Regions from separate parts of the Alkalibacillus flavidus genome, predicted to be linked through region 1. Evidence: riboswitches for the same ligand, from Rfam matches in the RefSeq annotation. Region 1 holds a riboswitch; each other region holds the start of a gene.
The links. A riboswitch is a leader RNA that binds a small molecule or an ion and turns the genes downstream of it on or off. The one in region 1 is predicted to bind S-adenosylmethionine.
Positions count from the first base shown of each region.

Region 2: linked by a shared signal. The riboswitch ahead of ABID56_RS10855 (hypothetical protein) and the one ahead of metX (homoserine O-acetyltransferase MetX) in region 1 are both predicted to bind S-adenosylmethionine.
Region 3: linked by a shared signal. The riboswitch ahead of ABID56_RS00240 (5-methyltetrahydropteroyltriglutamate--homocysteine S-methyltransferase) and the one ahead of metX (homoserine O-acetyltransferase MetX) in region 1 are both predicted to bind S-adenosylmethionine.
Region 4: linked by a shared signal. The riboswitch ahead of ABID56_RS08835 (methionine ABC transporter ATP-binding protein) and the one ahead of metX (homoserine O-acetyltransferase MetX) in region 1 are both predicted to bind S-adenosylmethionine.

Region 1 covers NZ_JBEPMX010000017.1:33,396-35,589, reverse strand. Annotated here, with positions in the region: gene ABID56_RS12505 (O-acetylhomoserine aminocarboxypropyltransferase/cysteine synthase family protein) at 1-9, opposite strand, end outside; gene metX (homoserine O-acetyltransferase MetX) at 22-1,059, opposite strand; SAM riboswitch class I at 1,150-1,262, opposite strand; gene trhO (oxygen-dependent tRNA uridine(34) hydroxylase TrhO) at 1,339-2,194, opposite strand, start outside.
Region 2 covers NZ_JBEPMX010000012.1:12,844-15,037, forward strand. Annotated here, with positions in the region: gene ABID56_RS10850 (hypothetical protein) at 1-577, opposite strand, end outside; gene ABID56_RS10855 (hypothetical protein) at 821-1,195, opposite strand; SAM riboswitch class I at 1,349-1,453, opposite strand; gene ABID56_RS10860 (diacylglycerol/lipid kinase family protein) at 1,496-2,194, opposite strand, start outside.
Region 3 covers NZ_JBEPMX010000001.1:44,221-46,414, reverse strand. Annotated here, with positions in the region: gene ABID56_RS00250 (metallophosphoesterase) at 1-92, shown strand, start outside; gene ABID56_RS00245 (SCO family protein) at 213-806, shown strand; SAM riboswitch class I at 870-969, shown strand; partial or broken gene ABID56_RS00240 (5-methyltetrahydropteroyltriglutamate--homocysteine S-methyltransferase) at 1,047-2,151, shown strand.
Region 4 covers NZ_JBEPMX010000008.1:81,861-84,054, reverse strand. Annotated here, with positions in the region: gene ABID56_RS08840 (TlpA family protein disulfide reductase) at 454-882, opposite strand; SAM riboswitch class I at 979-1,087, shown strand; SAM riboswitch class I at 1,177-1,282, shown strand; gene ABID56_RS08835 (methionine ABC transporter ATP-binding protein) at 1,386-2,194, shown strand, end outside.

The sequences.
Region 1 (2,194 bases):
ATTACTCATATTAATCGCTCCTTATTTATCTATTTGTTGAAGGACCTTTTCAACTTCTGGTCCCCAATGATCAAATTCAACTAAAAATCCATCATGACCAAATGCTGTATCAACATGTATATAACGGGCTTCCTTATCAAATGCTTGAAGATCTTGGATAAATTTTTGGATATCTTCTGGCGGATATAACAAGTCATGTTCAAAACCAAATGCATATACAGGGACTTGCCAATCAAAAAATATTTGTTCTAAATCACCCTGTCCTCGACTAAGATCATGACTGTTCATCGCCTCTAACAAAACTAAGTAACTATTCGCATCAAAACGTTCGGCAATTTTTTCTGCCTGATAGTTTAAATAATGCACGACTTGATATTGATCACCATCGTGCTCTCGGTTAAACCGCGATTGGAATAACGGCGCAGAACGATAGGTAATCATGCCAATCGAACGTGCTAAACCAAGTCCGTCTTTCGGGATTTTTCCTTGCTGCCAATTAGGATCTTGGCGGATCGCTTGAGCCGAAATATGATTAAACGCGATTGCGTAATCACTGAACTGAGGAGTAATTGCTAGTGGAATAATCGATTTAATAAACCACGGATACATCACCGCCCACTCCAGCACTTGCATGCCCCCTAATGAACTTCCCATAACAGAATGGAGTTGATGAACACCTAACTTTTTTAAAGCTAAAAATTGAATCTCGACTAAGTCACGGACTGTTAAAGTCGGAAAATCAGCACCATATATCTGGCCCGTTTCTGGACTTAGCGATAAGGGCCCTGTAGAGCCATGACATCCACCTAATGTATTAAAAGTGATCACCTCATATTGATCGAGATCAACATAACCTCCTTCATGGATTAACCCTCGCCACCATCCAGGGGAATCTTCTGTACCTACTGTGATATGATTGCCTGTTAAAGCATGGCAAACGAGGATGATGGGTTTACCTTTTGTTCCAGCGCGTTCATAAACAAGTTCAATTTCTTCAAGAAACGTCCCTGACTCTAACGTCACGTTCGGAATAGCTACACGATCAGTGACTCGGTTCATATTGCTGTCATCCTTTCGCTTTCAAAACCATAAAAAAACCTCCCTATCTTTTAAAGATAGAGAGGTGTAAATAGACGAATCCATTTGTCTCTCTTATCTCCCAAAGCAAATCATTCGCTTTGCTGGAATTAGCACCTTTCAAACCGTTGTTTGAAGGTTGCCGGGCGTCGTCGGGCCAGTCCCTCAGCCACTCTTGATAAGAGTTTAATTTGTTATACAATTTTGTTAATTTGATTATATGCACCTTACCATGCCGTTATACGAACGTCAACAAAAAGATTAAACTTCTTGTTTTTTCGATGCTTCAATCTTCGCTAATTTAGCTTGGACTTCTTCCTCTGTTAAACCGTGCTCCTCGATATAACGGTTGCGAGGGTGCGTACGGCATTCAGGTGAGCAACTTCTTAAATAAAAATGCTCGTTCTCTTCAGAGGAAAGAATTTGTTCGTTACAGTCAGGATTTGCACAATTAATATAACGTTCACATGGTTCACCTGTGAAATAATCGCGGCCGACAACATTATGTTCAACCTGATTGATCGGCACTGTAATGCGCTCATCAAACACATAGCATTGACCGTCCCACAAATCGCCTTTCACTTCAGGGTCTTTGCCGTAAGTGACGATACCACCATGTAATTGTCCGACATCATCAATGCCTTCTTCTTTCAACCAACCAGTGAATCGTTCACAACGGATTCCACCTGTGCAATACGTTAAGACACGTTTACCTTCAAGCATGTCTTTATTTTCTTTAATCCATTCAGGTAATTCACGGAATGTACGAATATCCGGACGAATTGCGCCACGGAAATGACCGACATCATATTCATAATCATTTCGCGCATCGAGAATAATCGCATCATCACGCTGCATTTCTTCGTAAAATTCTTTCGGATCGAGGAATTCAGCTGTGTCTTCGATCGGCGACACATCCTCTTCTTCATCCAAACTTAAATTAACGATTTCGTCGCGATGACGGACGTGCATTTTCTTAAATGCATGATCGTCCGCTTCATCAATTTTGAATTCCATGTCCGCAAAACGTGGATCTTCACGCAAAGCTTCCATATACTTATTCGTTTGTTCAACTGTACCTGAAACGGTTCCGTTCAACCCTTCCTCAGCAACTAAA
Region 2 (2,194 bases), on a different contig from region 1:
TATAGCGGCCGTCTTCTTGTGTGAATTCAGAACCGTCTTTTTGTTCTAGAAAATCATTCATAATCGTTTGGGCACGCTGTTGTAATTCTTCTTCATCGATTTCCGGCATATCTTGACCTTCGACGTTTTGCATCTCTTGTAAGTCCATTTTGATTAATTTACCTTTAGCTTCTTCAGGGACTGGGAACATCATGCCCAGGCTCTCTGTTAAACTGTCGGTTTTCATATACATCGTTTGGTTTTCAAGATCTTGCAAGAATGGAAGTTTAAAGTCTAACGTAAACGGTGGCATTGAACCGCTGACGTCTAATACAGCTTCTTGTAATTGTTGATTCGAATCATATGTTTGATCCACTTGTAATTCTAAATCGTTAATCACGCTCGTTAATTGATTAAACATCGGGTCGTTCATGTCACCGTTTAATTCAAAATCTAAACTAGATGACGACTGGTAGCTTTCGGCGTTCATAAGGCCATCGAATGCGTCGACCACCACTTCCTTATCGCTGCGACTTTCTCCACATGCTGCTAATAAGACAACGAGTGCAATAACAGCAGTGACTAGAAGTCTTTTCATACTTGTATTCCCCTCTCCTAAATAATTACAACCTAATCATAACATATTTTGACTGCACAAAGTGTTGAAAGTCGTAAATTTATTGCATGATTTTTTATCCAGCTTAAGTTATTAAATAATTCCGCTTAGTTATTTCAAAAGGTCGCTCATTTATGAAATAAATATAAGGAGTTATCTCAAAACTGAAGAGGTGCTATAAATATACCCGCGCTAAAATAGTTAGCGCGGGTGAGGTGCATGCCTTTATTTCTCCCATTCTGCTTTATGAGCATCAGGGTCACGTTCGTTGTGGGGAAGGCCGGCTACGATCGCTTCATAGCGTAAATAATGTTCGAAAGCGTCTGGTCCGAGTTCTTTTAACTTCAAAACAGCATCTTCGGTAATGGTAAAGGTTAGTTGTTCTTTCGCGTTTTTGGATAATGTGAATAAATAATAGGGTTTTGTTTCGTGTTCACCTATTTCATCTAGTACATCGTCACGTTCAGCTTCAACACGACGATGCGTGATAGCCCAATTGTAATATTCTTCATTCAGTCGCTCTTGAAGGACTCGTGCCGCAACGGACACCACTTGGCTCGCATCAGCATGCTTCATATACATCGATTTCGCAAAACTCATTTAAACATCGCTCCTTTTTATCGTGAATGACGACAAATTATCAAGCGATTGATTGGGATGAGCGTCACGTTCGAACCTCCTTTCATCGAATTAGACATAAAAAAAGCCTGTCACTCGGTGATCGAATGACAGGCTTCACTTACCGCTCAATATCACTCATCACCCAGGTGATAGTCACCTGCTGGTAGGGGCACCTTAACGTTTGTCAGGTTGCCGTGGGGTCTTAGAGCCAGTTCTCTTACCCACTCTTGATAATATGTCCACCATTAGTTTAACAAATATTGAATCGAATGTCTAATATTAGTCTTTTTGCACAATAAAGCGTAGCTTTGTCTCGCCAACAGATATGCGAGCAGGCGTCGTGATGTACGTTTCCCCATCGGTATCGACTTCTAATGATTGATCAGATTGGACATTAATCGCCCTCGTTTGGAAATGGCGAATTTGCTCGATTTGTTTTGAACGGCTAAACACATTTTTCAAGGATAGCCATTCTTTAATCGTATTCATATTTGATTCTTCCACGACGATGACATCTAACAAGCTGTCGTTGACTGAGATATCATCTATTGGAAAATGGTGAGTCCCGATAAAATACCCGTTCATCACGAGCAACATCGCTGCATCGATTTCATAGTCTCCATCTTCAGATGTCACATAAAACCGTTTCGTGTCACCTTCTTGGAAAGACTGAATTGCACTTATAAAATAACTTAACGTGCCAAACGATTCTTTTAGCTCTTCATCAATGCCTTCAGACGCATCTGTGATGAGTCCCATACCAGCGAAATTCGTATAGTAGTGGTCATTAATCTTGACAATATCAAAGTCTTGAATTGTATGGTTGTCTAATAGAGCACCGAATTTTTTAAGGTTTTGAGGCAAGCCAAGCGTTCTCGAAAAATCATTACACGTCCCGCCAGGTAATAATAATATCGGTGGCACATTGTCTGTTTCCGCTAACTCATTCACCGCTGTATGTAAAGTCCCGTCGCCCCC
Region 3 (2,194 bases), on a different contig from region 1:
CACGCGGACTAGGAACGACGCGCCTTCCGTTTCGCTTTTTGTGCCGGCCGGAAATTAATACAATCACGCTTAAAACAGCGCAAACGGAATAGTCAAGAAATTGTAAAATCATTCACGGTCTTGTCACACTAAATATTTCTTTCCCGTGTTAAAATATGGACAACAAAACATCTTACGGTGTAAATCCTATATAAATTGGAGTTGATGAGATCATGAAACGTTTGAATCATGTCGTGATTTATAGCGTCCTTGCATTCATAACGATTCTCACAGCCTGTAATGGCAGTTCTGCAAGCGAATTGGAGACGGAACTTGATGTCGATGTAGAATCATTTGAATATACAAATCAAAATAACGAAACGGTGAGCTTGTCTGATTTAGAAGGCACTTATTGGGTGGCTAACTTTATTTTCACCAATTGTAATACCGTCTGCCCACCAATGACCGCGAATATGGCTAGTTTACAGGAAGAAGCCAATAATGCTGACTTAGACGTAAGATTTATCTCGTTCTCCGTTGACCCTGAAGTTGACGACCCAGACAAACTAAAAACTTTTAGCGAAAAATACGATGCTGATTATAGTAACTGGGACTTTCTAACGGGCTATTCGCAAGATCATATAGAAAGTTTTGCTGCGGATTCATTTAACACATTAGTCTCTAAAGTCGATGGACAACCACAAGTGAATCACGGCACGTCTTTTGCCTTAGTTAATCCAGACGGTACAGTCATTAAAAACTACTCCGGCACGAGCAAAGAAGCGATGGATGACATATTGAACGATTTAAAAACAGTCACACAATAATGTCATCTATCATTGACATTGCTAAATAGACAACGTATGACAACATTTAATCAATTGAATACATTCTTATCGAGAGAAGTGGAGGGACTGGCCCTTTGAAGCTTCAGCAACAGGTTTTCATAACACTGTGCTAATTCCAGTAGCAACGGCTAGAAGATAAGAAGAGAAATCTATGAACACAAAGCCTCTTCTTATTTTAAGAAGAGGCTTTTTTAAATTTCACAAAGTAAGGGATTTATCATGACAAACGAAACGATTCCATTCCGCGCTGACCATGTCGGCAGCCTATTAAGATCAGAGCGACTCCATCAAGCAAGAGCAGACTTAAAAGCAGGTCAGATCAGTGCTGATGGTTTGCGGCAAGTTGAAAATGAAGAAATTAATCGCATCGTCGACAAACAAATTGAAATCGGGTTACAAGCCGTGACAGACGGTGAATTCCGTCGTACATGGTTTCATTTAGACTTTATGGAACTTTTTAATGGTATGGAAGGCTACGTTCCTGATCAAGGCTACCAATTTGCCAATAATACGAAACCGAACGCTATAACGTCCGTAACACAGGACCTATTTCATTTAACCCTAATCACCCTTTATTAAAGACTTTAACGATTTAAACGAGATCGTCGATGGGCGTGCTGTAGCCAAGTTAGCGATTCCGATTCCGAATCAGTTTTTTAACGCAGGTATTCAAAATGAAGACATTTACCCTGATATTGAGACGTATGCTGACGACATTATTCAAGCTTACCAAGATGCGATTCAAGCATTTTATGATGCTGGCGTCAGGTATTTACAATTTGATGACGTCTATATCGCCGGCTTATCAGCGCCTGACATTCCATTTAATGATGGGGCACATTCGCGTGAGTATTTAATAGATTTAGCGTTACGTGTCGTGAACGGCAGTTTAAAATATAAGCCTGATGACCTTTACGTTACCACCCATTTATGCCGCGGCAATTACCGGTCAACTTGGGCTTTTTCAGGCGGTTATGATTTAATCGCGCCGACGTTATTAGCTCACGAAAACGTCGACGGGTTCTTTTTAGAATATGATGATGAACGGTCCGGTGGTTTTGAACCGCTGAAACATATTCCAAAAGACGGGCCTCGTGTTGTTTTAGGCTTATTAACCTCTAAAGACGGCGCTCTTGAAGATCGTGACACCGTGATTAGGCGTGTCGAAGAAGCGTCACAGTATGTGCCACACGACCAGCTACGCCTCAGCCCGCAATGTGGCTTTGCATCAACCCATCACGGCAACGAATTAACCGAAGACGAACAATGGGAAAAGTTGCGTTATATCGTTGGTTTAGCCAGTGACATTTGGGCGAATGAATGACACCAAAAAAGCGACCACGGCTCATCCTCCCGTGGTCGCTTCA
Region 4 (2,194 bases), on a different contig from region 1:
GAGTACTCGGCGCAGAATTAGTCAAGGAAGCTTATGAAATCAGCTTTTGTGACCAACGTCGACATTAGACCGTCCGGGTCGTCACGGGAACAGCACGAAGGCGCACAGGACGTGGGTCACTTCGGCGTTCGGACAGGACGTCCGGTACTTAGCCGAAGTTCCTTTGTCCCCCGAGGGATGCACCTGCGTCTTCTCGTATCGCTTCGAAGCAGGCTTCCTCGGTGCAAGTTGCAAGGAAGCATATTCGATGAGGTTGCCTGGCTCGAGCCGTGCCCCGGTAAAGGAAACACGGCGATTGCGCCAGCAGAGCCGATGTTGAGTTTATGTCACGAAGAACCAAGCGAAGTGTTTTGATGAAGCGTCATTCAAACAGGAAACCCGAACAATTTATTTTATTAAAATTGTTCGGGTTTTACTTTGTTTAATTAGGCTTTGTGCCAACCTCGTTTCACATTATTGAGCTGGGAAATAGTCGCCGACGATTTTAATCACTTCAACGAAATCGTCTTGATCGCCAAAGTGCCCAACTATGTTACCTTCTAAATCAATCAAAATTGTTGTAGGAACACCGTCAGACTCGTATTGGTCATACACCTCACGACCGTTATCTTTCAAAACAGGTTGTGTTAAAAATTGCTCTTGGAACTTGTGTGCTTCTGATTCATCGCGTTCGCGTCCAGGCACGTTGATGGTAACCATTTCGATGTTGTCGTGGCGCATCGTTTTATAAAACTGTTCTTTTTTCGGTAAATCACGAGAACAATCAGGGCACCAAGATACCCAAAATGTTAAAATAATCACTTTCTTGCCAATATAATCATTTAAATTAAATGTTTCATGCGGATTGTCTAAATACGGAAGTTCAAACATGGGTGCTTTCATACTCTCAGTCCTTTATTAAAATTTTTTGTTTAAAAACAATTGACCTTCTTCTATACCTATGCTAACATACAATTCATTGAAAGTTGAATAATGAACTTCTTATCCAGAGAGGCGGAGGGAACGGCCCTATGAAGCCCGGCAACCGTTATGACAAGCTCATAATTGGTGCTAATTCCTGCAATGTGAAGGCATTGTAAGATAAGACGGAGTAAACCTCTTTCTTGTTCTTACAAGGAAGTTTTTTTATTCAGCAATACATTAATAGACTAACGTGATAATGAATTAAAACATAATCTCTTATCCAGAGAGGTGGAGGGACAGGCCCTGTGAAGCCCGGCAACCGTCATGATGTCATGATAGGTGCTAATTCCTTCAAAGCATGTGCTTTGAAAGATAAGAGAACGACTGGTTAATCATCTTGCAAACCTTTCTGTTCTCTTATATGGCAGAAAGGTTTTTTTATGTTTGAACGATTTGTTACTGACAACGAGGAGGGAACGCTTGTGATATCGATTAAACAATTATCGAAATCGTTTAAAACAAAAGATCAAACAGTCCAAGCTGTTGATAATGTGTCACTCAATATAGAGAAGGGTGATATATTTGGAGTCATTGGTTATAGCGGTGCTGGTAAAAGTACCTTTGTTCGTTTAATTAATCGATTGGAAGATCCGACTGACGGTGAAATCATTTTAAATGGCCAAGATATGACAGACTTAAGCAAGTCGCAATTACGTTTAGAACGCCAAAAGATCGGGATGATTTTTCAACATTTTAATTTACTTTGGTCACGTACCGTTTATGAAAATGTCGCATTCCCACTTGAAATAGCTGGGGTTCCAAAGGCAGAGCGCGAAAGCCAAGTACTTGAATTAATCGAGCTCGTCGGTTTAAAAGGGCGGGAACAATCGTATCCATCGCAACTAAGTGGTGGGCAAAAACAGCGTGTTGGCATCGCTCGTTCACTAGCGAACGACCCGAAAGTGTTATTATGCGACGAGGCGACATCAGCATTAGACCCTGAAACGACCGATGACATTTTAGACTTGCTCGTTTCGATTAATGAAAAATTAGATTTAACGATTATTTTGATTACGCACGAAATGCACGTCATACAGAAGATTTGTCATCGTGTTGCGGTCATGGAACAAGGGACTGTCGTCGAGCAAGGGGACGTATTGGATGTCTTTATGAATCCGCAATCGAAAACGACGAAACGATTCGTCCAACAATTAAACCCACAAGAAGGGTCGGTCGATGAGTTAAAAGAATTTATAACATCTGACGATCATTCCGAAGTGGTGAAATTACA